3 regions of the Streptomyces sp. SLBN-31 genome follow, and region 3 is predicted to be linked to each of the others. Evidence: riboswitches for the same ligand, from Rfam matches in the RefSeq annotation. Region 3 holds a riboswitch; each other region holds the start of a gene.

Region 1 (10,056 bases), 2.2 Mb from region 3:
TCCGGACAGCCGTGCTGTCTCATTGCCTGTTGATCAGCCGACGCGGCATCTGACCGGTCCTGCCTCCCGGACGTCCGGTGACGGCAAGGCGACCGATGCGGCCCCGGGGAAGGCCGCAGACAAGAAGAAGTCTCCCGCGGGCCCCCCTGGCCAGACGCGAAAAGGCCGGGAGTAGCAGCGCACACACGGGTGACGGGGCGGAGCGCCACCCCTGTCAGGTAATGGTGTCGCCGCCGTGCCCGGGCTGCGGACGCGGCAGCCTGTACGGAGCCCGCGGCTGAGCAGAGTGCCGTGGTCAGCGCCCCGACCACGATCGCCGGCGACAGTTTCATGGGAACCCCGTTTCGGTTGCGGGATGCCAGCGTGACCGCCACCGACGCCGGTCGCGGCCAGCGGCGGGCCACACGAGGGATACCGGGACTGCCTGTCCGGCCCGCGGCTCACAGGGACGTCAGCCAGGCCGCCGTGTCATCGGGGTGGGCGAAGCGGAGGGTGTGGAGAGGGGCGAAGCGGGGGTCGTTCACCCGGCTCTCGATTTCTCGGTGGCGGGTGCCGTGTTGGGACCATGCCCACCAGGCCGGGTGCTCCCGGCTCAGCCAGTCCTTCCAGGTCTCCCTGTTGCCACCGAAGAGTGCCTCGCGTGTGACGGTGCGCCGGAAGGACCGGCGCAGGACGCGAGGCATGACGACGCGTTTGGGACAGTCCAGCCAGATCACCGTGTCGGCTCGGTTCCACAGCAGGTCCCGGACTTCCGGATAGCCGATGGAGTCGATGATCCAGCCGGGCTCGGCGGTGAGCCTCGATACGTCTTCGGTCAGCTCGCCGTTGACGGACCAGTCGGGGCCGTTGAAGTACAGGGCGTCCATCTCGTGGTGCGGCAGGCCCAGACGACTGCTCAGCGCTCGGGCGAGGGTGGACTTGCCCGAGCCGGTGACGCCCACCACCAAGATGCGTTGCATGGATGCCCCCGGTTCGTGATCGGGCGAAGACGTCTTGCAGTTGGTCAAGGGCGGGCCCCGGCTCAGGAACCGCCGCGCTCGCGGGGGATCTTGTGCCCCGCCTCGATCGCCACCGGCAGCCGGTTCTCGGCCGGGGGCAGCGGGCAGGTGGCCAGGTCGGTGTAGGCGCACGGCAGGTTCGCGGCCCGGTTGAAGTCCAGGACGACCGTGCCGTCGGCGGCGGGCGGTTCCAGGGTCAGGGCCCGGTTGGCCGCGTAGGTGGTGACCCCAGAGGTCGCGTCGGTGAACAGGACCATCAACCGACCCCCGCCGGAGCCGGGGAACGAGGTCAGCGACAGTTGCCGCCCGTCCAGCTCGAACTCGACCCTGCCCGGAGCGTCGTAGACGTGCTCCAGGCCCTCGACCGCAGCGCCGACGGTGGTCGGCCGCGGTGTGTCGAAGGGGATGTAACGGCCGGTCACCGTCCATCGGGGGTCGGGAGCGTAGGCGGGCGTTCCGGTGAAGGCCGTACGCAGCGGAGCGTCCGGGTGCCGGGGGCGCACGATGTCCTGTCCGCCACGCCGGGCGACCTCGATCACGGCGTCTCCCCAGACGGCGTCGACGCCACCGCGCTCGGGGAGCACACCGAAGCGGTGCTCACCGTGCACCGGCGTTCCGTCGACGACCAATTCCTCGCCGTCGTCGAGGGTGACGACGACCCCCTCCAGACCTGTGTGCCAGGCGCCGGGCGCGTCCGGGAAGCGCTGCGGCCGGTCGTCGAGCCAGTGCAGTCCGGTGACCGCCAGGAACCCGTGCGGGGCGGCGAGTCGGGCCTCCTGGGCGCGGTACCACTCCAGCCATGCCTCGGTGAAGGCATGGAGGTCCGTCGTGGTGGCCTCGGTGGTCATGGAGGATCTCCTTCGGATCGGGGATGTCTTGGTGCGCAGGTTGAGGGCCGCCCGCCCAGCGGGCGTGCGCTGCACCAACAGTCATTCAGTCCAGAACAGGTGCCGGGCGCAGCCGCATTCCGGTGCGCGTGTGACAGCTTTTTGTCAGTCATGTGTCCTGGACCTGTGTCGAGAGCTGCGCGCAGGTCGAGGTGCCGGCGCAGGGTGCTGCCGGTGTACTCCGGCAGGCGAAACCAGTCCGATGTCCGGACCACGTGTATGACCCCTTCCTGGGCCGACCGGGTCGGCACCGGTACCTGGCAGGGTGTCCGCGATGCGGGACGGCCCTCTTGACGTCGCCGACCGTCGGATCGACACTCACTGAGGGAATCCTAGTGAACAGGTAGGGAAGTATGAGGCGCCTTGATCCGGTCACTGTCCGAGTGAGCCGTTCGCCTCTGCTGACCTCCCGACGTCACATCGACCTGCTCCGCGTCTGCAGCGCGCTCGGCCTCATGGGCTGACCTGCGCCCTTCGTGCCGACAGTGTCCCCTGGGACATCCTTCCGTTCGGCGCGCCCAGGTGAGCTCCGCTCCTGGGGTTCCGTGGTCGCATCCCCGACGCCCCCGGCGGGCGGACGAGGGGGATTCGACCACGGGGCCCAGCCCGATGTCGCCTCCGCCGCGCGTACGTCCGCGCCCGCTTTCGGGGAGAGTCATGACCGTCACATCACCGGCCGCCCACGTTTCCGTCCGGCCCGCGCCGGCCTTCCGTGGCCGCATCGGCAGGGACGCGCGCAGCGGCCACTACGCCGTTCCCGGCCGCTACCGGCTCCATCTGTCGACCGCGTGTCCCGACGGCCTGCGCATCGCCGTCGCCCACACATTGCTCGGCCTGGACGCCGTCTGTCCGGTGGCCCTCCTGCCCGCCGTCCCCGACTGTCCCGAGGGCGGCCACTCGGCCCTGCGCCCGCTGTACGAGGCGAGCGCGCACCGCTACCCCGGCCCGGCCGCGGCGCCGGTCCTCAGTGACGGCTGGTCAGGGCGGATCGTCAGCACCCATGACCGGGACATCATGCGCGACCTCGCCCACCGCTTCGACACCGGCGGTCCCTCGCTCTACCCGTGCGGCGCGGAGTCGGAGATCGAGGCGGTGGAGCGGATGTGCGTGGAGGGTATCGAGGGGGCGGCGCAGCGGGCCGGGGCCGTGGGCGGAGAGGCAGCGGAATGTGACATGGCCCTGGCCACGCTGCTGGAGACCCTCGGCGCCCTCGACCGCTGGCTGGACGGCCGAACCTACCTGATCCGCGACGAAGTCACCGCCGCCGACGTCGAGTTGTGGGTCGCGCTGATACGGCTCGACACCGTGCACCGGCACCACCTCGACGCCGCCGCGGTCCAGCGCATCGCCGGCCACCCGGCGCTGTGGTCCTACGCCCGCCGTCTGACCGCCCACCCCGCCTTCGGCATCCACCTCAACCTCGACGGCATCGACCGCCGCCACCACGCCCAGTGCCGCGGGCGGGAGGCGGCCGGATCGGCCGTCCAGATGCTCGACTGGGCTGCACACGCGGCCCGTTAGCCGTTCCACCTGGTGGACCGGTGTTGACATACGTTCGGGCAGTTGTCTTGACTACGGCCCAGAACGGTCATGAGTGTCAGCGACAAGCCCTGGCTTGCTGACCGGCAACCCTCGCGCCGCGGTGGGGTGCCCCAGGTGACGACCCGGCCGATGACACGTCGGTAAGCGCGAGGCCCACAGGGCCGGAACAGTGACGGTGACGCCATGTACGCAGCTCCCAGAACGGCCGCACGCCGTTCCCAGGGCTGCGAACCGGCGTACACGAACGTGCTCGTCGCCAACCGCGCCGTCGATCTGCTCCGCGTCAACAGCGCACTGTGTACCGCACCGGGCCGTGCCCGCTGTCGGGGCTGACACCTCCCCGCAGCCCCCGCACTCCCTGACCGACACCGCCCGCGCGGTGTGCCGTCGCCCTTCCCACTCCCGGTCTCCCGCCGCCGTGTGCGTCCCCGCATGCCGGCGTGCCTCCGGGGTGTTCCCACCCAGCCGGAGCCCACCATGAGCGAACCCCCTGGCGCCACCGTCACGTTGCCCGAGGCGCCCAGCGCCGCCCAACCGTCCAAGGCCCTCACCGCCCAGCGAGTGCTGCCGTTGCGACGGCCGGGACGCTGGATCGCCACCGCGATCGTCCTGGTCCTGGTCGCCCAGTTCGTCCACGGACTGGTGACCAACCTGCTCGACCTGTTCGGCTCGGCGCAGACCATGGGCTCCACCTACCCCGGCGACATCGTGCCGCTCCTGCTGGTCGTCACCGTCTGGTACCTGATCCTCACCAGCGTCGTCTCCGTCATCCAGTTCTACGTCGAGCGGCACTACGCCCGCGGCGCCACCCGCAGCCTGCCGCCGGCGCCACTGCAGAAGCTCCGCACCGGTCTCACCGACCTGCGGGCCCGCGTCCGCCGGGAGGCCGCCGTATGACCGCCAAGACCGCCGACGCCGTGGCGGACGTCGAAGCCGCCACCGTCGAGGTGCACGACGTGCACAAGTGGTACGGCACCCACCGGGTCCTGGACGGCGTGGACCTGACCGTCCGCCCCGGCGAGGTCACCGTGATCCTCGGCCCCTCCGGCTCCGGCAAGTCCACCCTGCTGCGGGTCATCAACCACCTGGAGAAGCCCGAGATCGGCCACGTCAGCATCAACGGCGAGCCGATCGGCGTGAAGCGGCAGGGCGACCGGCTGAAGGAGCTGAGCGAGCGGGCCATCCTCACCCAGCGCGGGCGGATCGGGTTCGTCTTCCAGAACTTCAATCTCTTCCCGCACCTGACGGTCCTGGACAACGTGGCCGCGGCCCCGGTTGCCACCGGCCGGCTCGGCAGGCCCGAAGCCCAGGAGCTGGCCCGCGAGCTCCTCGGCCGGGTCGGCCTCGCCGACAGGACCGGCGCCTACCCGCGCCAGCTCTCCGGCGGCCAGCAGCAGCGCGTCGCCATCGCCCGCGCACTGGCCCTGCGCCCCGGCGTCATCCTGTTCGACGAGCCCACCTCCGCCCTGGACCCCGAACTGGTCGGCGAAGTCCTCGCCGTCATACGGGACTTGGCCTCCAGCGGCACCACCCTCGTCATCGTCACCCACGAGATCGGCTTCGCCCGCGAGATCGCCGACCGGGTCGTCTTCATCGACGGCGGCAAGATCATCGAGCAGGGGCCGCCCTCCGAGATCCTCGACGCACCGCGGCACGAGCGGACCAGGGACTTCCTCAGCAAGGTCCTGTGACCCGCCGCCCCCACGACCTCCCCCCACGCCACCACCCTCATCACCGCCCCTGAGCGACAAGGAACGGCCATGCGCACCCACTTCACCCGACGCAGCCCGATACGCGGCATCACCGCGGCGACCGCCGTCGCCTCCCTGGTCACCGGGCTCGCCGCCTGCGGTGGCAACAGCGACGCGGCCACCACCACCGACACCGCCGCCACGTCCGGCGAGGTCGTCATCGGCCAGGCCTCCAACGGCGCCGCCCAGCAGACCACCATCAAGGTCTCCGAGGTCAAGTCGATCAGCTCCGAACTGCCCGCCGCTCTCAAGAAGAGCGGCAAGCTGGAGATCGGCATCGGCGCCCTGCCCGCCGGCTTCCCGCCGCTGGCCTACGTCGGCGGCGACCAGAGAACCCTCACCGGCGCGGAGCCCGACTTCGGTCGCCTGGTCGCCGCGGTCCTCGGCCTCAAGCCCGAGGTGAAGAACTCCACTTGGGAGAACCTCTTCGTCGGCATCGACAGCGGCAAGGTCGACGTGGCGTTCTCCAACGTCACCGACACCGAAGAGCGCAAGAAGAAATACGAGTTCGCCTCCTACCGGCAGGACAACCTCGCCTTCACCGTGCCCAAGAAGAGCACCTGGAACTTCGGCGGCGACTACGAGAACCTCGCCGGCAAGACGATCTCCGTCAGCTCTGGCACCAACCAGGAAAAGATCCTCCTGGAGTGGAAGGCGAAGCTGGCCAAGGAGGGCAAGAAGCTCACCGTCAAGTACTTCCAGGACAGCAACAGCGTCTACCTCGCCCTGTCCAGCGGCAAGATTGACGCGTACCTCGGCCCCAACCCCGGCATCGCCTACCACAACAGCCAGGTCGCGAACACGCCCAACGCCACCCGCACCGCGGGCACCTACTCGGGCGCCGGAGCGAGCCTTCAGGGCCTGATCGCGGCCACCGCCAAGAAGGACAGCGGGCTGGCCAAGCCGCTCGCCGACGCCATCAACTACCTGATCAAGAACGGTCAGTACGCCGAGTGGCTCAAGGCCTACAACCTCTCCAACGAGGCCGTCGCCAAGTCCGAGGTCAACCCGCCCGGACTCCCGCTCGACAACTCCTGACCACCGCGTGTGGGGACTCCACCACCACCTCGCGGTGGAGTCCCCACACGCCGGACATCCCGAGCCGCACACCGGAGACCGCCACACCATGTCCGTCACCACCGTCGACGCCACCTCCTCGCACGTCCTGGACAACCCCGCCTGGGCCGCCCTCACCGGTCCCCACGCCCACTTCGCCGAACGCATCGGCCACGCCGCCCGCTACCACCAGGACGTCGCCCCCTTCCACGCCCTCTCCGACGAGGACGACCCGCGCGCCTGGGCCGACCTGGCCAGTCTCGTCGGCCCCGGTGGCACCGCCGCGGTGCGAGGCGTCACCGAGGCGCCGGACGGCTGGGAGGTCGTCAGCGTCGGACACGGCGTCCAGCTCGTGGACACCTCCCTGCGCGCCGAGCCCGACTCCGAGGCCGTACGCCTCGGCCGCGACGACGTACCCCAGATCCTCGACCTGATCGCCCGCACCGAGCCGGGCCCCTACCGGCGCCGCACCGTCGAGATGGGCACCTACCTCGGCATCCGCCACCGCGGCCGGCTGATCGCCCTGGCCGGCGAGCGGCTGCACCCGCCCGGCTGGACCGAGATCAGCGCCGTGTGCACCGACCCCGACCACCGAGGCCGGGGGCTGGCCACCCGTCTGGTCCGTGCCGTCGCCGCAGGCATCAAGGAGCGCGGAGAACAGCCCTTCCTGCACGCCGCGGCCGCCAACGCGAACGCGATCCGGCTGTACGAGTCGATCGGCTTCACCCTGCGCAGCCGTACGGTCTTCTCGCTCGTCCGGCACACCGGCGCCGCGGCCCTGGAAAGAACGGCATAGCCATGCCGAGCCCCTCTCATCCCGCCTCCAGGAAAGGCACCCTCGTGTCCACAACTCCTCGCACTCCTCTGCACCTTGCCGTCGCCCTCGACGGAACCGGCTGGCATCCCGCCTCCTGGCGTGAGCAAGTCGCCCGCCCCCGCGACCTGTTCACCGCCGGATACTGGGCGGACCTCGTCGCCGAGGCCGAGCGCGGCCTGCTCGACTTCGTCACCTTCGAGGACGGCCTCGCCTTGCAGTCTTCCTCCTACGGCGAACTCGACGGCCGCACCGACCAGGTTCGCGGTCGGCTGGACGCCGTACTGACCGCCGCCCGGATCGCACCCCTGACCCGGCACATCGGCCTGGTGCCGACCGTGATCGCCACCCACACCGAGCCGTTCCACATCTCCAAGGCGATCGCCACCCTCGACTACGTCAGCACCGGCCGCGCAGGCCTACGGGTGCAGATCTCCGCCCGGCCGCACGAGGCCGGCCACTTCGGCCGCCGCGTCTTCCCGCCGATCGACCTGAACGAACTGCGGAGCCCGGCCGGACAAGAACGGCTCACGGACCTCTTCGACGAGGCCGCGGACCACGTCGAGGTCGTGCGCCGGCTCTGGGACAGCTGGGAGGACGACGCGGAGATCCGGGACGCCGCCACCGGACGCTTCATCGACCGCGACAAGCTGCACTACATCGACTTCCAGGGCAAGCACTTCAGTGTCAAGGGACCCTCCATCACCCCGCGCCCGCCCCAGGGCCAGCCCCTGGTCACCGCCCTCGCCCACCAGACCGTTCCCTACCGGCTGTTGGCCCGCCAGGCCGACGTCGGCTACGTCACTCCGCAGGATGCCGCGCACGCCCGGGCGATCGTCGCCGAGATCCGGGCCGAGCAGGAGGCGGCAGGACGGGCCGGTGAACCCCTGCACGTCTTCGGGGACCTGGTGGTCTTCGTGGACGACGAGCAGGCCGCCGCGGAGGACCGGCGCGCACGGCTCGACGCCCTCGCGGGTGAGCCGTATACCAGCGACGCCCGCATCTTCGCCGGCACTCCCGCTCAACTCGCTGATCTGTTGCAGGAGGTGTCGGAGGAAGGGCTGAGCGGGTTCCGGCTGCGGCCCGCCGTAGCCGGACACGACCTGCCCGCCATCACCCGCGGCCTGGTCCCCGAACTCCAGCGCCGGGGTGTCTTCCGCACCGCCTACGAAGCCGACACCCTGCGCGGCCTGTTGGGCCTCGCGCGCCCCGCCAACCGCTATGCCGCCGTCTGAGCCGGAAGGACCCCGCCGACATGACCAGTAAGCCTCTGAAGCAGATCCACCTGGCCGCCCACTTCCCCGGCGTCAACAACACCACCGTGTGGAGCGACCCGAGGGCCGGCAGCCACATCGAGTTCAGCTCCTTCGCCCACTTCGCCCGCACCGCCGAACGCGCCAGGTTCGACTTCCTGTTCCTCGCCGAGGGACTGCGACTGCGCGAACAGGGCGGAAAGATCTACGACCTGGACGTCGTCGGCCGTCCCGACACCTTCACCGTCCTGGCCGCGCTCGCCGCCGTCACCGAGCACCTCGGCCTGACCGGCACCATCAACTCGACCTTCAACGAGCCCTACGAGGTCGCCCGCCAGTTCGCCGGCCTCGACCACCTCTCCGGCGGCCGCGCCGCCTGGAATGTCGTCACCTCCTGGGACGCCTTCACCGGCGAGAACTTCCGCCGCGGTGGCTTTCTGCCGCAACAGGAGCGCTACTCCCGCGCCAAGGAGTTCCTGGCCACCGCGAACGAGCTCTTCGACTCCTGGCACGGCGACGAGATCGTTGCCGACCAGGCCAACGGCGTCTTCCTGCGCGACGCGAAAGCCGGCGCCTTCGCCCACACCGGACAACACTTCGACATCCACGGCCAGTTCAACGTGCCGCGCTCCCCGCAGGGCCGCCCAGTCATCTTCCAGGCAGGCGACTCCGAGGAGGGACGCGAGTTCGCCGCCTCCAGTGCCGACGCCGTCTTCAGCCGGCACGCCACCCTGGAGGCAGGTCAGGCCTTCTACACGGACGTCAAGAACCGCCTCGCCAAGTACGGCCGCCGCCACGACCAGTTGCTGATCCTGCCCGCTGCCTCCTTCGCACTCGCCGACACCGACGCCGAGGCCGAGGAACTTGCCAGGGAGGTGCGCCGCCAACAGGTCAGCGGCGCCACCGCCCTCAAGCACCTGGAGTTCGTCTGGAACCGGGACCTGTCCTCCTACGACCCGGAAGGGCCGCTGCCCGACATCGACCCGGACGTCAGCGACAACCACATCTCCAAGGGCCGTGCCCAGGTGCGCATGTACCGCGACCCGCTGGCCACCGCCCGCGAGTGGCGGGAGCTGGCCGCCGCCAACAACTGGTCCATCCGCGACCTGGTCATCAACACCGGCAACCGGCAGACCTTCGTCGGCTCCCCGGCGACCATCGCCAGGACCATCAACGACTACGTCCAGGCCGACACCGCCGACGGCTTCATCCTCGTACCGCACATCACCCCCACCGGCCTCGACGACTTCGCCTACAAGGTCGTCCCGCTCCTGCAGGAACGAGGCGTCTTCCGCACCGAGTACGAGGGCCCCACCCTCCGCCACCACCTGGGGCTCGCGCACCCCGACGCCGTCGACGACCGGGTCGCGTCGTGAAGTTTCACGCCGACGCCGGAGGCCTGCCCGATGCCTCGCACCGCGCCTCCCTCGAGTTGTTCCAGTCCCACGTCGCCCCCGTGCTGCGGCGCGAGGTCCCGGGCCCACCGTTCGTGCGGGACCCCGTGCTTCCGACGCAGCCACTCACCCAGGAGTCCGTCCATGTCTGACATCGCCCTCGGCGTCCTCGATCTGGTCCCCATCCCGTCCGGCTCGACGGCGGCCGATGCCCTGCGCAACTCGATCGACCTCGCGCAGCAGGCCGAGCGCCTGGGATACGCCCGTTACTGGTTCGCCGAGCACCACCTCAACCCGGGCGTGGCCGGAACCTCACCCGCCGTCGTCCTGGCCCTGACCGCTTCCGCCACCTCGACGATCC
Region 2 (10,056 bases), on a different contig from region 3:
GTACGACGATGTGGCCGATCTCTCCGGCGAAGCCGTGTGCGCCAGACTCCACTCGGCCCGCCATGCCGATCGCGCCCGCGATGCCGGTGCCCAGGGCGACGAACAGGAAGCGGTCGGCGCCGCGGCCCGCGCCGATGCGGCCTTCGGCGAGTCCTCCGGTGCGCACGTCGTGGCCGAGGGCCACGGGCGCGCCGAGCCGGTGGGAGAGCAGGTCGCGCAGGGGGACGTCGCGCCAGCCGAGGTTGGCGGCGTAGGCGGCCAGGCCCCGCGGCTCGTCGACGATGCCCGGGACGGCTACCCCGGCGGCCGCGGCGGGCTCGCCGAGGTGCTCGACGCCGTACCCGCGCAGCTCGGCGGCGAAGTCGAGGATGCCCTCGACGACGGCGTCCGGCCCGCGCTCGCGTCCGGTCGCGCGGCGGGCCCGGTGCAGCAGCTCGCCGCCCGCGCCGACGAGGGCGGCCTTCATCCCGGTGCCGCCCACATCGAGGGCGATGACGTGTCTCACGGAGGACAGTGTGACCCCACTACCCTTGAGAGGTCTAGTCCACTTGCGTGGTGTAGACCTTAGAGAGTCCACATATTGAACGGCGAGACAGTTGGAGCGTGGCGTAGCAGTGCAGCGGCGCAAGGCGGGAACGGTCGCGGCGGTCGCCGCGCTGGGGATGACGGCGACCCTCGGGGGCTGCGGTGTCACCGGCGGTTCGGGAGACGTCACCCTGAGACTGGTCGCGGCGGACTACGGCGACTCCGCCGCCAACGGCTCCCAGAAGTACTGGGACAAGCTGGTGAAGGAGTACGAGAGCAAGCACTCGGGCGTGAAGGTCGACGTCACCGTCTACTCCTGGAACGACGTCGACCGCAAGGTCAAGGAGATGGTCGACGCCGGCAAGGCCCCCGACATGGCGCAGATCGGCGCGTACGCCGACTACGCCGCGAAGGACGAGCTCTACACGGCCGACGACCTGCTCTCCATCAGCACCCAGGCCGACTTCGCCTCCCAGCTGGCCACCGCGGGACAGGTCAAGGGCGTGCAGTACGGGATGCCGTTCGCGGCCTCGACGCGGTTGCTCTTCTACAACAAGACCCTCTTCGCGAACGCCGGCCTGACCCCGCCGAAGACGTGGAAGCAGCTCGCCGCCGACGCCGCGGCGCTCAAGGCGCGCGGCGTGAAGTACCCGTACGCGCTGCCGCTCGGCCCGGAGGAGGCGCAGGCCGAGACGATGCAGTGGATGCTCAGCGGTGGCGGCGGCTACACCGACACCGTCGGGTCCTACGGAATCGATTCGGCACAGAACGTCGCCACCTTCGACTGGCTCAAGGACGACCTTGTCGGCAAGGGGCTGACCGGGCCGGTCGCGCCCGGCAACCTCAACCGCGCCGCCGCGTTCTCCGCCTTCGCCAAGGGTGAGGTCGGCATGCTCAACGGCCACCCCTCGCTGATGAAGATCGCCGCGAAGAAGGGCGTGAAGTTCGGCATGGTGCCGATGCCCGGCTCGGGCGGGCGGAGCAGCACCTCGATGGGCGTGGCCGACTGGATGATGGCCTTCAAGAAGAACGGCCACGCGCAGCAGGTCGGCGACTTCCTCGACTTCGTCTACGACGAGAAGAACGTCCTGGCCTTCTCGCGCGAGTACGACCTGCTGCCGGTCACCAACTCGGCGTCCGAGGTGATGAGCTCGGACGAACGGGACGCCGATCTCAAGCCGTTCCTGGACGAGCTTCCGCAGTCGGAGCTGTACCCGGTCGGCAAGAGGTCCTGGGCGGCGGTCAGCGCGGCGGTGAAGAAGCGGATAGGCCAGGCGGTCGGGGCCAACGGCAGCCCCGCCGCCACCCTCTCCCAGCTCCAGGCGACGGCGTCGACGGCGGAGAGCGCGGACTGACTGTCAGTGGCGGGGGCTACGGTTCGCCGTATGGAACCGGAGCAGCTGGGGGAGCGTGAGCGGGCCGTCCTCGCCCTGGAGCGCCGGGGCTTTCCCGGCCCCGGCGCCAAGGAGCGCGCCATACGGGAGGAGCTGGGCCTGGCCCCCGTCCGCTACTACCAGCTCCTGAACGCCCTCCTGGACGACGAGCGGGCCCTCGCCCACGACCCGGTGACGGTGAACAGGCTGAGAAGGGTGCGGGAGCGGCGGCGGTCCGAGCGCTGACGGTTTCCGCGCATCCCGTGAGCCGCGCATGCCTCGCCCCATCGCGGTTAGGGTCCCCGTATGGGCACCCACACGGACACGGACCCCCTGCCGACGCCCGTCACGCGGGCCGGGCGGGAGGGGCTCGCCGCGATTCTCGACGATCCCGGGAAGGCGGTGCTGGCCTTCGACTTCGACGGCACCCTCGCGCCGATCGTTCCCGACCCCGAACAGGCCCGCGCCCACCCGGACGCCGTTCCCGCGCTGGCCGCCCTCGCCCCGAAGGTCGCCTCCGTGGCGGTGGTCACCGGCCGGCCGGCCGAGGTCGCCGTCCGGCACGGCGGTTTCGCGGGCGTCCCGGGCCTGGAGCACCTGGTGGTCCTCGGCCACTACGGCGCCGAGCGCTGGGACGCGGTCAGCGGCGAGGTCGGCGCGCCCGCCCCGCACCCCGGCGTCGCCGCCGTCCGCGCCGAACTGCCGGGCCTGCTGGAGCGGTCCGGGGCCGGACAGGGCGCGTGGATCGAGGAGAAGGGCGGGTTCGCGGTCGCCGTGCACACCCGCCGCGCCGCCGACCCCCAGGCCGCCTTCGAGGCCCTGCGCGAGCCGCTGACCGCCCTGGCCACCCGCCACGGGCTGATCGTCGAGCCGGGCCGTCTCGTCCTGGAGCTGCGCCCGCCGGGCATGGACAAGGGCGTGGCGCTCACCCGGTACGTCCGCGAGACCGGCGCGTCGGCGGTGCTGTACGCGGGCGACGACCTGGGCGACCTGCCGGCCTACGCGGCGGTGGACTCACTGCGCTCCGAGGGCACGCCGGGGCTGCTGGTGTGCAGCGGCAGCGACGAGGTGACGGAGCTGAGCCGGAGGGCGGACCTGGTGGTCGACGGACCGGCCGGAGTGGTCCGCCTGCTGTCCGCCCTCACCGCTCAACTCGGCTGACACCTGCGGCTGACACCTGCGGCTGACACCTGCGGTTGACGCCTGCGGTTGACGCCTGCGGTTGACGCCTGCTCTCGCAGCGCGGCTCGTTTGACGGTTGCGCGCGGCGCCGCTCGGTCGATGTCTGTTCTCGCCGCGAGGCTCGGCTGACGGCTGCCCGCTGCGGGGTTCGGTCGATGTCTGTTCTTGCGGCGCGGCTCGTTTGACGGCTGCGCGCGGCGCGGCTCGGCTGACAGCTGCCCGCTGCGGGGTTCGGCCGGTGTCTGTTGTCGCGGCTCAACCCGGATGGCCGACAAGCGCGTTCAGCTGGTCCAGGAACCACTGCGCCGGGGGCAGCGCGGTCGCCGAGGCGGCCAGCCGCTTGGCGCGCTCGGCGCGTTCCCCGGCCGGCATGGTCAGCGCGGTGTGCAGGGCGCGCGCCGTGCCGATCACGTCGTAGGGGTTCACCGTCACCGCGTCCTCGGCCAGCTCCTCGTACGCCCCCGCCTCCCGGGACAGCACCAGCACGCACCCCTCGTCGGAGACGACCGGGACCTCCTTGGCGACCAGGTTCATGCCGTCCCGGATGGGGTTGACGAGGGCCACATCGGCCAGCCGGTAGGCCGCCAGGGAGCGGGCGAAGTCGTCCTTCACATGGAGCACGACCGGGGTCCAGCCGGGCGTTCTGTACCGGGAGTTGATCTCCTCCGCCACGCGCTGCACCTCGGCGGTGTAGTCCCGGTAGACCGCCAGGTCCTGCCGGGAGGGGTAGGCGAAGGCCACGTGCACCACCCGCTCGCGCCACTCCGGGTGGTCCTCCAGCAGCTGCCGGTAGGCCAGCAGCCCGCGCACGATGTTCTTCGACAGCTCGGTCCGGTCGACCCGCACGATCGCTTTGCGGCCCGCCCCGATCTCCTCCCGCAGGGCCGCCACCCGCTCTTCGACGTCGGCCTCGTGGGACCGGTTCCGCAGGAAGTCGGCGTCCGCGCCGAGACCGTGCACACCGACGCGTGTCTCCCCGAGGCCGCCCACGAGCGCCGTACACGCCGTGAACGCCTCCGCCCAGCGGCGGGTCAGGAAGCCCAGCCGGTCGGCGCCGAGCATGCCGCGCAGCAGCTGCTCGGCGATGTCGTCGGGCAGCATCCGGAAGTACTCCACCGGCGCCCACGGCGTGTGCGAGAAGTGCGCGATCCTGAGGTCCGGCCGCAGCTCCCGCAGCATCCCCGGCACCAGGCACAGGTGGTAGTCCTGCACCAGCACCGCCGCGCCCTCCGCCGCCTCCTGGGCCAGCGCCTCGGCGAAGGCACGGTTGTACGTCTCGTACGACGCCCACTGCCGCCGGAACTCAGCGTCGAAGACCGGCTCCAGCGGCGTCTGGTACAGCATGTGGTGGACGAACCAGAGCACGGAGTTGGCGATGCCGTTGTAGGCGTCGGCGTGCACGTCGGCCGGGACGTCGAGCATCCGCACGCCGGGCTCGCCCTCCCCGCGCCGCACCGCCTCCCGGTCGCCGTCGGACAGCGCGGAGCACACCCACAGCGCGCCCGCGTCGGGACCGATCGCCGACAGGCCGGAGACCAGCCCGCCGCCGCCCCGCTTGGCGGCCAGCGAGCCGTCCGGCTGGAGTGTGTACGAGACCGGGCCGCGGTTGGACGCGACCAGTACCTGAGGGGCAGCGTCGTGCGAGGAAGCCATACGCCTCAACGTAGCCCGGTCCACAAACGCATAAACGTAACGACCACCCGGTCCGCGTATGCCCTACGCCACCTTGCGGCTCGCATACTCCGCGATCTCCGTCATCGGCGGCCGCTCCTCCGTGTCCACGGAGTAGGTGCGCGGCTCGAAGCCGTCCGTGCCCCGTTCGAACTGGGTGAGGGAGGGACGGACGAGATGGCCGCGGGCCAGGCGGAGCTGGGCCGTGCGGTAGATGGCCGCCGCCATCCGGCCGAGGGCCTGGCCGTCCTGGTGGCGGTGCTTGCGGACGCCTACGTCGACCTGGGCGAGCGCGTCCAGGCCCACCAGATGCAGGGCGTCGACCAGCATGCCCAGCTCGACCCCGTACCCGACGGGGAACGGCAGCTGTTCCAGCAGGCTGCGCCGGGCCGCGTACTCGCCGCCCAGCGGCTGCACGAAGCCGGCCAGCTGCGGCCAGTGCATGTTGAGCAGGGGGCGGGCCATCAGCTCGGTGACCCGGCCACCCTGTCCCTGCGCCCCGCCGAGGGGACGGTCGTACATGCCCTTGACCAGGTCGATCCCGGGGTCGGTGAGCAGCGGGCCGACGATCCCGGAGACGAAGTCGGAGGAGAACTCCTTCAGGTCGGCGTCGATGAAGCAGACGATGTCCCCGGTCGTGACCAGCAGCGAGCGCCACAGGACCTCGCCCTTGCCGGGGACCGTCGAGATGCGGGGCAGGATGTCGTCGCGGTGCACTACCCGCGCGCCGGCCGCCGCGGCGACCTGGGACGTGCGGTCGGTGGAACCGGAGTCGACGACCACGATCTCGTCGACGAGCGGGACCTGCTGCATCAGGTCGTGGCGGATGATCGCGACGATGTCGCCGACCGTCTCCTCCTCGTTGAGCGCGGGCAGCACGACACTGACCGACTGGCCCGTGCGCTGTTTCGCGGCGAGGATCTGGTGCAGCGGGCGGTCGGTGACGGACCAGGAGTGGGTGCTCAGCCAGCGCTCGACTTCTTCCAGCACGTAGGCGGCTCCTCTGCGTTCTCTCGGCGAAAGGACCGGATTGTGATCCATCTCGCGGTTCGGACGGCTATCTCAACTGTCCTGGCCTTCGGTTACAGTCTTGAACAACGCTGATGACCATCGCATGTCGGGGGTCGTCTCGCGTTCAACGAGTTCAACAACCACATACCGCTCATCCAGAGGGGCAGAGGGATACGGCCCGATGAAGCCCCGGCAACCCTCCAGCCGGTCTCGTAGATCAACGTTGATCATTCCGCGAGGCTCCCGGCTAGGGAAGGTGCCAAATCCGTCTCACGGCGAGATGCGTCGTGAGGAAGATGAGGAGAAAGGGCCTCGCCTCACATGGCTGCGCAGACTGTTGCAAGCACCACCGACTCCACGACCGTAGACCTCGGGCCCGCCTCGGCGCTTTCCTGCCGCGAGTGCGGTCACCGGGTGCCGCTCGGCCCGGTCTTCGCCTGCGAGGAGTGTTTCGGCCCGCTCGAGATCGCGTACGACTTCTCGGCCTACGACACCGAGGAGCTCCGCAAGCGCATCGAGGCGGGACCCGCGAACATCTGGCGCTACGCGCCGCTGCTGCCCGTCCCGGCGGACGTGGCGGACAAGCCGAACATCAACCCCGGCTGGACCAAGCTCGTCAAGGCCGAAAACCTGGCGCGCGAGCTGGGTGTCACCGGCGGACTGTACGTGAAGGACGACTCCGGCAACCCGACGCACTCCTTCAAGGACCGCGTCGTCGCCCAGGCCCTGGAGGCCGCGCGCGCCTTCGGCTTCACCACGCTCTCCTGCTCCTCCACCGGCAACCTCGCGGGTGCCGTCGGCGCCGCCGCGGCCCGCGCCGGCTTCCGGTCCTGCGTGTTCATCCCGCACGACCTGGAGCAGGGCAAGGTCGTCATGGCCGCGGTCTACGGCGGCGAGCTCGTGGGCATCGAGGGCAACTACGACGACGTGAACCGCTTCTGCTCCGAGCTGATCGGCGACCCGGCCGGCGAGGGATGGGGCTTCGTCAACGTCAACCTGCGGCCCTACTACGCGGAAGGGTCCAAGACCCTGGCGTACGAGATCTGCGAGCAGCTCGGCTGGAAGCTCCCCGACCAGCTCGTGGTCCCCATCGCCTCCGGCTCGCAGCTGACGAAGATCGACAAGGGGCTGCAGGAGCTGATCAAGCTCGGGCTCGTCGAGGACAAGCCGTACAAGATCTTCGGGGCTCAGGCCGAGGGGTGCTCGCCGGTGTCGGTCGCCTACAAGGCGGGCCACGACGTGGTGCGGCCGCAGAAGCCGAACACCATCGCCAAGTCCCTGGCCATCGGCAACCCGGCCGACGGGCCGTACGTCCTGGACATCGCGCGCCGCACGGGCGGTGCCGTGGAGGACGTGAACGACGAGCAGGTCGTCGACGCCATCAAGCTGCTGGCCCGCACCGAGGGCATCTTCGCCGAGACCGCCGGCGGCGTGACCGTGGGCGTGACGCGCAAGCTCATCGAGAACGGCGTGCTGGACCCGGCCCTGACCACGGTCGTGCTGAACACCGGCGACGGCCTCAAGACGCTGGATGCGGTGGCAGGCACGGGGTTGACTGCGACCATTCGCCCCAACCTCGATTCGTTCCGCGAGGCCGGGCTCGCCTAGCCGATCTTTCGACTGCGGGCCGGTGGGGGCTGGTCGCGCCCACGCGGCGGTAGCCGCACACCGAACACAGCCCCGCGCCCCTGGGGCGCTTACCTGACCGGAGGTCTTGAACATGAGCGTGTCCGTCCGCATCCCCACCATCCTGCGCACCTACACCGGCGGCCAGGCCGAGGTGAGCGCCGAGGGTGCCACCCTCGCCGAGGTCATCGCCGACCTGGAGAAGAACCACACCGGCATCGCCGCCCGCGTCCTGGACGACCAGGGCAAGCTGCGCCGCTTCGTCAACGTGTACGTCAACGACGACGACGTGCGGTTCGAGCAGGGACTGGAGACGGCGACCCCGGACGGTGCGGGCGTGTCGATCATCCCGGCCGTCGCCGGGGGCTGACCGAATGACCGATCATTACCTTCGGTAACGCCGGTTACGAAGAGTTCATCGAATTGCCCCCTCCGTAAGAGAAGCGGAGGGGGCAATTCAGTGTGGTTGAGCGCGGTACAGTTGGGGAACGCGCTGCTGATCTCCGGATCGGGAGCCCAGAATTCCTGCCGCGTGCCCGTCGAGATGCAGCCAAAGTGTGCATGCCTTTCGCGGCTTTTGTTCCTTTTATGGAGCCCGACTTGCCCTGAATTCGGGCGAATTCTCACTACATTCCGGACCCCTGCCGTCCAGAATTCTCGTCCGATTGACCTGTTGCAGACGGCAGTTGGACAGATACATTCAGCCGCGGTCGACGCGTTCCGGCGCACGCCCCCAAACCGTGGGGGGTGAGGTCTGACCCGGATCCGCGAAGTGCGGATCTGTGCAAGGGCCAGTAATAGGGGAGTTAGGCATGGCTCAGGGCACCGTCAAGTGGTTCAACGCGGAGAAGGGGTACGGCTTCATCGCGGTCGACGGTGGTGCGGATGTTTTCGTCCACTACAGCGCCATCCAGATGGACGGGTACCGCACCCTGGAAGAGGGCCAGCGGGTCGATTTCGAGATCTCGCAGGGCCAGAAGGGGCCGCAGGCGGACATGGTCCGACTGGCGACCAGCTGAAGCACGCGCCGGGTAGACAGCAGCGTCGTTCTTCTTTTCTTCGGAGGGCTCGTACCCCATGGGGAGTCATGGGTGCGGGCCCTCCGGCATGCCCGCGCTCCGCACGGCCCGACGCGCTCCGTCTGCGCCCCCCGCGCCCGGCGCTCCGGGGGCTCAGTCCACGGGAGGCGCTTGCACTCGGCAGGGGCGAGTGCTAATCATTGGCGTTAGCACTCTGAAGGTGAGAGTGACAAAGAAGGACCGGGTCGGTGAGGCCCGCAGGCCGGGTGGGGCAAGGAACCCACGGGTCGGCGAGCCGTCCGTCGCGGGCGCGGGCGCGGTCCGAAGGAATCACCCCCAGTCCTGGAGGGACCACTTCACATGGCCAAGATCATCGCGTTCGACGAGGAGGCGCGGCGCGGCCTCGAGCGCGGCATGAACCAGCTCGCGGACGCCGTGAAGGTGACGCTCGGCCCCAAGGGCCGCAACGTCGTCCTCGAGAAGAAGTGGGGCGCCCCCACGATCACCAACGATGGTGTCTCCATCGCCAAGGAGATCGAGCTCGAGGACCCGTACGAGAAGATCGGCGCCGAGCTGGTCAAGGAAGTCGCCAAGAAGACGGACGACGTCGCCGGTGACGGTACGACCACGGCGACCGTTCTCGCCCAGGCCCTGGTCAAGGAGGGCCTGCGCAACGTAGCCGCCGGCGCCAACCCGATGGCCCTCAAGCGCGGTATCGAGAAGGCCGTCGAGGCCGTCTCCGGTGCCCTGCTGGAGCAGGCGAAGGATGTCGAGACCAAGGAGCAGATCGCTTCGACGGCCTCCATCTCCGCCGCCGACACCCAGATCGGCGAGCTCATCGCCGAGGCCATGGACAAGGTCGGCAAGGAAGGCGTCATCACCGTCGAGGAGTCCCAGACCTTCGGTCTGGAGCTGGAGCTCACCGAGGGTATGCGCTTCGACAAGGGCTACATCTCGGCGTACTTCGCCACCGACATGGAGCGTATGGAGGCCGTCCTCGACGACCCGTACATCCTGATCGCCAACTCCAAGATCTCCTCGGTCAAGGACCTGCTCCCGCTGCTGGAGAAGGTCATGCAGTCGGGCAAGCCGCTGCTGATCATCGCCGAGGACGTCGAGGGCGAGGCCCTGTCGACCCTGGTCGTCAACAAGATCCGCGGCACCTTCAAGTCCGTCGCCGTCAAGGCCCCGGGCTTCGGCGACCGCCGCAAGGCCATGCTCGGCGACATCGCCATCCTCACGGGCGGCGAGGTCATCTCCGAGGAGGTCGGCCTCAAGCTGGAGAACGCCACCCTCGACCTGCTGGGCAAGGCCCGCAAGGTAGTCATCACCAAGGACGAGACCACCATCGTCGACGGTGCCGGTGCCAGCGACCAGGTCGCGGGCCGCGTGAACCAGATCCGCGCCGAGATCGAGAACAGCGACTCGGACTACGACCGCGAGAAGCTGCAGGAGCGCCTGGCGAAGCTCGCCGGCGGTGTCGCGGTCATCAAGGCCGGTGCCGCCACCGAGGTGGAGCTCAAGGAGCGCAAGCACCGCATCGAGGACGCCGTCCGCAACGCGAAGGCCGCCGTCGAGGAGGGCATCGTCGCCGGTGGTGGCGTCGCGCTCATCCAGGCGTCCAGCGTCTTCGAGAAGCTGGACCTCGA
Region 3 (10,056 bases):
CGTTCTACAAGAACGACGAGGTGGTCAAGCAGATCCCGGTCACCACCGGCAAGCCCGGCTTCGACACCCGCAACGGCGTCAAGGTGGTACTGGAGAAGCAACAGTACGTACGTATGCGCGGTACCACCGTGGGCATCGCCGAGGGCTCGGCGGACTCGTACGACCTGCCCGTGTACTACGCCACCCGCGTCACCTGGAGCGGTGAGTACGTCCACGCCGCCCCCTGGTCGGTGGGCTCCCAGGGCTACGCGAACGTCTCCCACGGCTGCACCGGCATGAGCACCGACAACGCCGAGTGGTTCTTCGACCACGTCCGCCAGGGCGACGTCGTCAAGGTCGTCAACTCCCAGGGCAACACGATGGAGCCCTTCGGCAACGGCTTCGGCGACTGGAACCTGCCCTGGACGAACTGGCGCAAGGGCAGCGCGCTGGTCGCCGGGACACTGGACGGGCCGAGCCCGGCCGAGCGGGCCCGGCTGCGGCCGGAGAACGTCTGAGGAGGACGGGGTCCCTACGCGCTCTGCCGAAGGCTCCTGGCGCGCATCAGGGAGGCCAGGGCCGAGGCGAACTCCACGGGATCCACCGGCAGCGTCACCGCGGCGTCCGCACGGCTCCACGTGGCCAGCCAGGCGTCCTGCGGCCGGCCGATCAGCAGCAGCACCGGCGGGCAGTCGAAGACCTCGTCCTTGAGCTGCCGGCACAGGCCCATGCCGCCCATCGGCACGGCCTCGCCGTCCAGGACGCAGACGTCGATGCCGCCCTTGTCCAGCTCCTTGATGACGGCGGCCGGAGTCGCGCACTCCACGAACTCCACCACCGGGACGTCCGGCGCGGGCCTGCGCCCGGTCGCCAGCCGAACCTGCTCGCGAGTGTTGGAGTCGTCGCTGTAGACCAGCACGGTGGCGGTCGGCTGCATTGTTCCTCCGAGACGTCTGCGTCGTACGGAAAGGCCCGTTGCGGCGGATGTTACTCCGTTCAACACCACGTCAACACCGGTATCGAAGGGAGCAACACTCCGAACGGCACCCCCCGGAGTGAGGGCGGGATAAGCGACCGACATAATGTCGGTCGTGGCGACAGCAACGACAGTAGAAACCGGGCACGCGCACCCGTCGGTCAACCGGCCGAACCTCACCAGCGTCGGAACCATCATCTGGCTGAGTTCCGAGCTGATGTTCTTCGCGGCCCTCTTCGCGATGTACTTCACCCTTCGATCGGTGACCGGTCCGGATCACTGGAAGGAGATGGCGAGCCATCTCAACCTTCCGTTCTCCGCGACGAACACCACGATCCTGGTGCTCTCCTCACTCACCTGTCAGCTCGGCGTCTTCGCCGCCGAGCGCGGGGACGTGAAGAAGCTCCGGGGCTGGTTCATCATCACCTTCGTCATGGGTGCGATCTTCATCGGCGGTCAGATCTACGAGTACACGGAGCTGGTGAAGAAGGACGGGCTCTCCCTGTCCTCCGACCCGTACGGCTCGGTGTTCTACCTGACCACCGGCTTCCACGGCATGCACGTGACAGGCGGCCTCATCGCCTTCCTGTTCGTCCTCGGCCGCACCTACGCGGCCAAGAGGTTCACCCACGAGCAGGCGACCGCGGCCATCGTCGTGTCCTACTACTGGCACTTCGTCGATGTCGTGTGGATCGGCCTCTTCGCCACGATCTACCTGATCAAGTAGCGGGGCCCGTCCCGCGTGCGCCCGCGCGGCGCACAACCCAAAAGCATCGACGCAGAAGATCCTGACACCGGGGTAATCCGTGAAAAAGCTCTCCGCACGACGACGCCATCCGATGGCGGCGCTCGTCGTCCTACTCCTCGCGCTGGCATGCACCGGGGGGCTGTACGCCGTGTTCGCACCCGCGAGCAAGGCGCAGGCCGATGACACCGCCCAGTCCCTTGCCATCGACGAGGGCAAGAAGCTCTACTCCGTGGGCTGCGCAACCTGCCACGGAACCGGCGGTCAGGGCACCACCGACGGTCCGAGCCTGGTGGGTGTGGGCGCCGCGGCCGTCGACTTCCAGGTCGGCACCGGCCGTATGCCGGCCCAGCAGCCGGGCGCGCAGGTCCCGAAGAAGAAGGTCATCTACACGCAGGCCGAGATCGACCAGCTCGCCGCGTACATCTCCTCCCTGGGCGCCGGCCCGTCCGTCCCGACGAAGGCGCAGTACGGCCCCGACGGTGCCGACATCGCCAAGGGCGGCGAGCTGTTCCGCACCAACTGCGCGCAGTGCCACAACTTCACCGGCAAGGGCGGTGCGCTCACGCACGGCAAGTTCGCGCCGAACCTCGAGGGTGTCGCGCCGAAGCACATCTACGAGGCCATGCAGACCGGCCCGCAGAACATGCCGTCGTTCCCCGACACCACGCTGTCGGAGCAGAACAAGAAGGACATCATCGCGTACCTGAACGCGGTCAACGGAGACGACACCGAGAGCCCCGGCGGCCTTGAGCTGGGCGGTCTGGGCCCGGTCTCCGAGGGCCTGTTCGCCTGGATCTTCGGACTCGGCGCGCTGATCGCGGTCGCCGTCTGGGTCGCCGCTCGGACCGCAAAGGCCAAGAAGTCATGAGTAGCCAAGACATTCCAGAAGAGAACCTGCCCGCTGAGCAGGACGTGCACGGCGCCGTAGGGATCGCGGACGAGAAGGACCCGTTCGCCGACCCCGGTCTGCCGCCCCACGAGCACCGGATCCAGGACATCGACGAGCGGGCCGCCAGGCGGTCCGAGCGCACGGTGGCCATGCTGTTCACGGTCTCGATGCTGGCCACGATCGGCTTCATCGCCTCCTACGTGGCGATCCCGCACGACAAGGCCATCTACGTCTTCCCGATCGGCCACATCAACGCGCTGAACTTCGCGCTCGGCCTGACCCTCGGTCTGGCCCTGTTCGCGATCGGCGCGGGCGCGGTCCACTGGGCCCGCACCCTGATGTCCGACGTGGAGGTCGCGGACGAGCGGCACCCGATCGAGGCCTCGCCCGAGGTCAAGGCCAAGGTCATGGCCGACTTCAAGCAGGGCGCCAAGGAGTCCGCGCTCGGTCGCCGCAAGCTGATCCGCAACACGATGTTCGGCGCGCTGGCCCTGTTCCCGCTCTCCGGCGTCATGCTGCTGCGCGACCTCGGTCCGCTGCCGGGCACCAAGCTCCGCCACACGCTCTGGTCCAAGGGCAAGCTTCTCGTCAACATGAACACCAACGAGCCGCTGCGTCCCTCCGACGTCGCGGTCGGCTCGCTGACCTTCGCCAAGCCCGAGGGCCTGGAGGAGAAGGACGAGAACTTCCAGACCGAGATCGCCAAGGCGGCCCTGATGATCGTCCGGCTCCAGCCGGAGAACATCAAGGACAAGCAGGAGCTCGACTGGTCCTACCAGGGCATCGTCGCGTACTCGAAGATCTGCACCCACGTCGGTTGCCCGATCTCCCTGTACGAGCAGCAGACGCACCACGTGCTGTGCCCCTGCCACCAGTCCACCTTCGACCTCTCCGACGGTGCCCGGGTGATCTTCGGCCCCGCCGGTCACGCCCTGCCGCAGCTGCGCATCGGCGTGAACAGTGACGGTTACCTCGAAGCGCTCGGCGACTTCGAGGAGCCCGTCGGTCCTGCCTTCTGGGAGCGCGGATGAGCACCAACCACAACACCGAGGCCCGGCGCGGCAAAGCGCCGGCCGGCGAGCGCGTCGCCGACTGGGCCGACGGCCGGCTGGGGATCTACTCCCTCGCCAAGACCAACATGCGCAAGATCTTCCCCGACCACTGGTCGTTCATGTTGGGCGAAGTGTGCATGTACAGCTTCATCATCCTCATCCTCACGGGTGTGTACCTGACGCTGTTCTTCCACCCGTCGATGAACGAGGTGGAGTACCACGGCAGCTACATCCCGCTGCAGGGTCAGATGATGTCCGAGGCGTTTAACTCGACCCTGCACATCTCCTTCGACGTGCGCGGTGGTCTGCTGATCCGGCAGATCCACCACTGGGCCGCGCTGATCTTCCTCGCCGGCATGTTCGTGCACATGATGCGCGTGTTCTTCACCGGTGCGTTCCGCAAGCCGCGTGAGGTCAACTGGCTGTTCGGTTTCCTGCTGCTCGTCCTGGGCATGTTCACCGGCTTCACCGGTTACTCGCTCCCGGACGACCTGCTCTCCGGCACCGGTGTCCGCTTCATGGAGGGCGCGATCCTGTCCGTGCCGGTCGTCGGCACGTACCTGTCGATGTTCCTGTTCGGCGGCGAGTTCCCGGGCGGCGACTTCGTGGCCCGGTTCTACTCGGTCCACATCCTGCTGCTGCCGGGCCTCATGCTGGGCCTGATGGTGGGCCACCTGATCCTGGTCTTCTACCACAAGCACACGCAGTTCGCGGGTCCCGGAAAGACGAACAACAACGTCGTCGGCATGCCGCTGCTGCCGGTGTACATGGCGAAGGCCGGCGGCTTCTTCTTCCTGGTCTTCGGTGTCATCACGGCCATCGCGGCGATCGCCTCGATCAACCCGATCTGGGCCATGGGCCCCTACCGTCCGGACCAGGTGTCCACCGGCGCCCAGCCCGACTGGTACATGGGCTTCTCCGAGGGCCTGATCCGTACGATGCCGGGCTGGGAGATCAACCTCTGGGGCCACACGCTCGTCCTGGGCGTGTTCATCCCGCTGGTGATCTTCCCGCTCGTCCTGGTCGCGATCGCGGTCTACCCGTTCATCGAGTCCTGGGTCACCGGCGACAAGCGCGAGCACCACATCCTGGACCGTCCGCGCAACGCCCCGACGCGTACCGCGTTCGGTGCCGCGTGGATCTCCTGGTACTTCGTGCTGATGATCGGTGGCGGCAACGACCTGTGGGCCACGCACTTCCAGCTGTCGATCAACGCGATCACCTGGTTCGTGCGCGTCGGCTTCTTCGTCGTGCCGGTGCTCACCTTCGTCGCCACCAAGCGGATCTGCCTCGGCCTGCAGCGCCGGGACAAGGACAAGGTGCTGCACGGTCGCGAGTCCGGCATCATCAAGCGCCTGCCGCACGGTGAGTTCATCGAGGTGCACGAGCCGCTCAGCCAGGAGGCGCTGCACACCCTCACGGCGCACGACCAGTACAAGCCGCTCGAACTCGGCCCGACGGTCGACGAGAACGGCGTCGAGCGCAAGGTGAAGGGCTCCCACAAGCTGCGCGCCAAGCTCAGCGAGGCGTACTTCGGCGAGGAGTCCCAGATCCCGAAGCCGACCGTCGAGGAGTACAAGGAGATCACGAGCGGCCACGGCCACCACTGATCGCTGCGCTCGCCACGCGCACCAAGGGCCCCCGTCCGTTCTCCGGACGGGGGCCCTTCGCGATGCCCGTGCCTGGATAGGGTGGGCACACACTGCGTTACGCCCACGACACGTCTACGACCATCAGGAGCGGCCCCATGAGCGCTGTGACCCCCGCTGGAGGCGACACCGCGGCGGGCCGTTCCTGGCCCCTGCTGCTGAACGGCCTGCTGAGCGGCAAGGACCTGTCCACCGACGACACGGCCTGGGCGATGGACCTCATGATGCGCGGCGAGGCGACCGACGCCCAGATCGCCGGCTTCGTGGTGGCGATGCGGGCCAAGGGCGAGACGGTCGAGGAGATCAACGGCCTGGTCCGCACGATGTACGAGCACGCGAACGTCATCGAGGTGCCGGGCCCGACCGTGGACATCGTCGGCACCGGGGGCGACGGCGCGAAGACGGTGAACATCTCCACGATGTCGTCGATCGTCGTCGCGGGCACGGGTGCGCGGGTGGTCAAGCACGGCAACCGGGCCGCGTCCTCGGCGTCCGGGGCGTCCGACGTCCTGGAGAAGCTGGGCGTCAACCTGGAGCTGCCCGTGAAGCGGGTCCCCGAGGTGGCCCAGGAGGCCGGGATCACCTTCTGCTTCGCCATCAAGTTCCATCCGGCGCTGCGTCATGTGGGCGCCGCCCGAGGCCAGTTGGGCATCCGTACGGTCTTCAACGCGCTCGGCCCGCTGACCAACCCCGCCAAGGTGCGGGCGCAGGCGGTGGGTGTGGCCGATCCGCGCATGGCGCCGATCGTGGCCGGAGTCTTCGCCGAGCGCGGCAACTCCTCCCTGGTCTTCCGCGGCGACGACGGCCTCGACGAGCTGACGACGACGGCCACGTCGCGCGTCTGGATCGTCCGGGACGGCAAGGTCACCGAGGAGACCTTCGACCCCCGTGACGTCGGCCTGGACCTGGTGCCGGTGGAGGCGCTGCGGGGCGGGGACCCGTCGTACAACGCGGAGGTCGCCCGGCGGCTCCTGGACGGCGAGACGGGTCCCGTGCGGGACGCCGTCCTGCTGAACTCGGCGGCCGCCCTGGTGGCCCTGCAGCCGACGGAGGCCTCTCTGGCCGATCAGTTGGGGGCGGGCATGGCGAAGGCCGCCGAGTCCATCGACTCCGGTGCGGCCAAGCGGGCGCTGGAGCGCTGGGTGGCCGCCAGCAACGCGTAGGGCGTGTGCAGCGCGCGGTCCCGTCATCCGGACTCGGGTTGCGGGACCGCGATCACTTCACGTACGTTCCTGTACCAGGTCATGAGTGACAGTCATGAGGCCCCGGCCGACTGTCCGGCAACCCTCCGTCCGTGGCGGGGTGCCCCGGGTGAAGACCAGGCCGTAGGCAGCGAGGTCTGCGGCAAGCGCGGATCCCTCACGAACCGGGGATCCTGGTCGTCGAGGAGTCTTCCGTGAGCAAGCGAATGCGATAGGGCCGCAGAGCCCCCCTCCGCGCACCCCTCTTCTCTTTCCGGCCCGCACGCGCGTGCCCTTTCACGGGAGTTCCCCCATGTCTGTCTCCACCGCTGCCTCCACCCAGACCGTTTGTGCCCCTCTGCCCGTTCTGGGCGGGGATGTCACCGTCCCGCTCGTCACCGGTGGCGAGGTGACCTACGCGGCGCTCGACTGCGCGGCCAGCGCGCCCGCCCTGCAGCGCGTCTGGGACGACGTCGCGGCCTACGCCCCGTACTACGGCAGCGTCCACCGCGGTGCCGGCTACCTCTCCCAGCTGTCCACCGACCTCTTCGAGAACGCCCGCAGGACGGTCGCCGAGTTCCTCGACTGCCGTGCCGAGGACCAGCTGGTCTTCACCCGCTCGACGACGGACTCCCTCAACCTCCTCGCCCGCGCCCTGCCGGCCGGCTGCCAGGTCTTCGTCTTCGAGACCGAGCACCACGCGAGCCTGCTGCCCTGGCAGGACGCCCACGTCACCTACCTCGACGCCCCGCGCACCCCGGCACAGGCCGTGGAGACGCTGGAGCGCGCCCTCGCCGGGCGCGACCCCTACGGCCCGGCCCTGGTCTGCGTCACCGGCGCCTCGAACGTCACCGGCGAGCGGTGGCCGGTGCGTGAGCTGGCCGCGGCGGCCCACGCGCACGGCGCCCGCATCGTCCTGGACGCCGCCCAGCTCGCCCCGCACCACCCCGTCTCCGTCCGCGACCTGGACGTCGACTGGGTCGCCTTCTCCGGCCACAAGCTGTACGCCCCCTTCGGGGCCGGCGTGCTGGCCGGTCGCGCCGACTGGCTGCGCGAGGCCGACCCCTACCTCGCGGGCGGCGGCGCCAGCCGCAAGGTCACCCGCCGCGAGGACGGGGGAGTGGACGTGGAGTGGCACGAGAGCGCGGCCCGCCACGAGGCCGGCTCCCCGAACGTCATCGGCGCCTACGCCGTCGCGTCGGCCTGCAAGGCCCTCACGGAGGCCGGCTTCGACACCCTGGTGGCCCGCGAGCGGTACCTGATCGGCAAGGTACGGGCGGGGCTGGCCGAGGTCCCGCAGGTGAAGGTGCTGTCCCTCTTCGGCGACGACGCCGACCGGGTCGGCGTCATCTCCTTCGTCGTCGAGGGCTGGAACAGCTCCCACTTCGCCGCGGCCCTCTCCGCCGAGTACGGCATCGGCGTCCGCGACGGCCTCTTCTGCGCCCACCCCCTGGTCCGCACCCTGCTCGGCTCCGCACCCCAGACCCAGGGCGAGTGCGGCGCCCCTGAGGCCGCGCCCGGCGAGAAGTCCCTGAACGCGATCCGGGTCAGCTTCGGCGCGGGCACCCCGGACGAGCACGTCGAGCGCTTCGTCGGCGCCGTCAGGGAACTGGTGAGCGCCGGCGCGAAGTGGACGTACCGCACGCAGGACGGCCGCTGCGTGCCGGCGGTCTGACCGGACGGGGTCGGGAGGCGGCGGTCAGGAGTCGAGGCCGATCGCGAACGCCGCCTCCAGGTCGTGCTGGGAGTAGGTGCGGAACGCCACGTGCGTGTCCGTGGCCTCGACCCCGGGGATCTTGCTGATCGAACCCGGGATGACCTCCGCCAGGTCCTCGTGCTGCCGCACCCGGACCATCGCGATCAGGTCGTAGGTGCCGGTCACGGAGAAGACCTCGCTGACGGAGTCCAGCGCGGCGATCCGCTCCGCGATCTCGGGGATCCGGTCCACACTGGTCTTGATCAGGACGATCGCGGTGATCACGGCTGGTTCTCTCCCTCGGGTGCCGGAGCTGGGGCGGCCTTCACTTTAGTCGTACGGCGCAAACCCGCCCACGCGCAGACGAAGCCCAGTCCGAAGCCCACCAGGTGGGCCAGATAGGCCACTCCCGGCCCCTGCGGCGCCCGCCCCGCCGCCAGCCACTGCAGGCTCGCCCAGAACGGCAGCACGACCCACGCGGGGAAGCGCAGGGGGAGGAAGAAGAGGAACGGGAGCAGGCTTGTGACCCTGGCCCCGGGGAAGAGGTACAGAAAGGCGCCCAGGACCGCCGAGACCGCCCCGGACGCGCCGACCAGCGACTGCCCGGACGTGGAATTGGCCGCGGCGTACCCCAGCAGGGCCAGGTAGCCGCAGCCGACGTAGAAGACGGTGAACCGCACGCGGCCCATGCGTTCCTCGGTCATCACTCCGAAGACGAACAGGAAGAGCATGTTGCCCAGCAGGTGCACCCAGCTGCCGTGCACGAAGAGAGCCGTCGCGGGAGTCAGCGCGGCCCGCGGAGAGCCCGCGAAGAGCTCGGCGGGCACCACGCCCCAGCGGTGGAAGTAGGCGCGCTGCGCGGCGAGCAGCGCGTCGCCGGAGCCGTAGGCGGGATTCAGGCCCGCCGCCGGACCGGTCACGAAGACCAGGCAGCACAGCGCGATCAGCGCGTATGTCACGGGCGCCGAGGGACGCCGCATCGATCTGCCGAGGGTCGCGCTCCAGGTGCCGATCATGAACACAGAGCATGACGTAACCGGACGCAGCCGCACAGACCGCCTCGCCGCCGTGGACGGACCAGCGGCAGGTTGCCGCCAGGCCGTAGGGTTACGGCCACACGCTCCAGGGAAGCTGGCGCGTCACGGACACTAGAAGGAAGAGCACAGTCACGATGACGGTTCCCCTGCCGACCGCCACGACGCGGTGGCGCTGCACCCTCTGCGGCAACCTCACGCGTTTCGACGTGACCCGCTCGTCGAAGGTCGTCGAGTACGTCCACCTCGACCTCGCCGGTGAGCCGAAGGTCGAGGAGCGCGAGGTGGTCAGTGAGACCATCGAGTCGGTGCGCTGCCGCTGGTGCAACGCCGTGGATCAGGTGGAACTCGTGGACAGGCCGGGCGCCGACTCCTGACGGAGCGGCCCCGCACAGGTGATGGGGTGTGACGGATGGTGGAGACACAAGGCGGGGGGCCGGGCGACGGCGCCGCCGAGGTGCTCGACCGTCCGCTGCCCGACGGTGTGCGCCGCAGAGTCGTACAGATCGTCTCCGACGGGTTCGGCTCGCTGACCGTCGCGGAACTGCCCGCCCAGCTCAGGCAGTACGCCCGGTTCGCCCCGAACCGGCGGGCCAAGTTCGCGGGCAACGCCATGGCGGCCGCGCTGGAGACCGATCCGCTGTTCCGGCAGCGCATCGGGGAGAAGCTGAGAGAGGTCCAGCCGGAGCTCGCCGGCGCCCTCGACTCAGGCTCGCCGCCCCCGGCCGCGGATCCGCTCGACGTGGCGGCCGCGGCCTATGTTCTGCGCCCCACGGGCTGGGTGAAGCTGGTGACCGCGGCCGGCGAGGAGGCCCAGCGGGCCGACGCCGAGCGCGCCGACGAGGAGAGCCG

What was found. A riboswitch is a leader RNA that binds a small molecule or an ion and turns the genes downstream of it on or off. The one in region 3 is predicted to bind S-adenosylmethionine.
Region 1: it holds a riboswitch for S-adenosylmethionine, as region 3 does, so the genes downstream of both, FBY22_RS21895 (hypothetical protein) here and FBY22_RS31895 (aminotransferase class V-fold PLP-dependent enzyme) in region 3, are expected to answer to the same signal.
Region 2: it holds a riboswitch for S-adenosylmethionine, as region 3 does, so the genes downstream of both, thrC (threonine synthase) here and FBY22_RS31895 (aminotransferase class V-fold PLP-dependent enzyme) in region 3, are expected to answer to the same signal.

The regions. Positions count from the first base shown of each region.
Region 1 covers NZ_VFNC01000002.1:421,577-431,632, reverse strand. Annotated here, with positions in the region: gene FBY22_RS21915 (serine/threonine-protein kinase) at 1-175, shown strand, start outside; gene FBY22_RS21910 (AAA family ATPase) at 441-959, opposite strand; gene FBY22_RS21905 (DUF1684 domain-containing protein) at 1,022-1,846, opposite strand; gene FBY22_RS45795 (putative leader peptide) at 2,239-2,349, shown strand; gene FBY22_RS21900 (glutathione S-transferase C-terminal domain-containing protein) at 2,543-3,406, shown strand; SAM riboswitch class IV at 3,472-3,580, shown strand; gene FBY22_RS21895 (hypothetical protein) at 3,905-4,324, shown strand; gene FBY22_RS21890 (amino acid ABC transporter ATP-binding protein) at 4,321-5,118, shown strand; gene FBY22_RS21885 (ABC transporter substrate-binding protein) at 5,188-6,216, shown strand; gene FBY22_RS21880 (GNAT family N-acetyltransferase) at 6,305-7,030, shown strand; gene FBY22_RS21875 (LLM class flavin-dependent oxidoreductase) at 7,075-8,283, shown strand; gene FBY22_RS21870 (NtaA/DmoA family FMN-dependent monooxygenase) at 8,304-9,677, shown strand; gene FBY22_RS43975 (hypothetical protein) at 9,674-9,847, shown strand; gene FBY22_RS21865 (LLM class flavin-dependent oxidoreductase) at 9,840-10,056, shown strand, end outside.
Region 2 covers NZ_VFNC01000003.1:348,003-358,058, reverse strand. Annotated here, with positions in the region: gene FBY22_RS39110 (ROK family protein) at 1-505, opposite strand, end outside; gene FBY22_RS39105 (extracellular solute-binding protein) at 663-1,880, shown strand; gene FBY22_RS39100 (DUF3263 domain-containing protein) at 1,911-2,144, shown strand; gene otsB (trehalose-phosphatase) at 2,205-3,059, shown strand; gene FBY22_RS39090 (trehalose-6-phosphate synthase) at 3,336-4,733, opposite strand; gene FBY22_RS39085 (glucosyl-3-phosphoglycerate synthase) at 4,797-5,741, opposite strand; SAM riboswitch class I at 5,911-6,065, shown strand; gene thrC (threonine synthase) at 6,084-7,370, shown strand; gene FBY22_RS39075 (MoaD/ThiS family protein) at 7,483-7,758, shown strand; gene FBY22_RS39070 (cold-shock protein) at 8,201-8,407, shown strand; gene groL (chaperonin GroEL) at 8,768-10,056, shown strand, end outside.
Region 3 covers NZ_VFNC01000002.1:2,583,243-2,593,298, reverse strand. Annotated here, with positions in the region: gene FBY22_RS31930 (Ig-like domain-containing protein) at 1-497, shown strand, start outside; gene FBY22_RS31925 (hypothetical protein) at 512-916, opposite strand; gene FBY22_RS31920 (heme-copper oxidase subunit III) at 1,062-1,682, shown strand; gene FBY22_RS31915 (c-type cytochrome) at 1,762-2,571, shown strand; gene FBY22_RS31910 (ubiquinol-cytochrome c reductase iron-sulfur subunit) at 2,568-3,623, shown strand; gene FBY22_RS31905 (cytochrome bc complex cytochrome b subunit) at 3,620-5,254, shown strand; gene trpD (anthranilate phosphoribosyltransferase) at 5,392-6,456, shown strand; SAM riboswitch class IV at 6,534-6,650, shown strand; gene FBY22_RS31895 (aminotransferase class V-fold PLP-dependent enzyme) at 6,788-8,149, shown strand; gene FBY22_RS31890 (Lrp/AsnC family transcriptional regulator) at 8,174-8,455, opposite strand; gene FBY22_RS31885 (rhomboid family intramembrane serine protease) at 8,452-9,186, opposite strand; gene FBY22_RS31880 (hypothetical protein) at 9,342-9,581, shown strand; gene FBY22_RS31875 (NYN domain-containing protein) at 9,617-10,056, shown strand, end outside.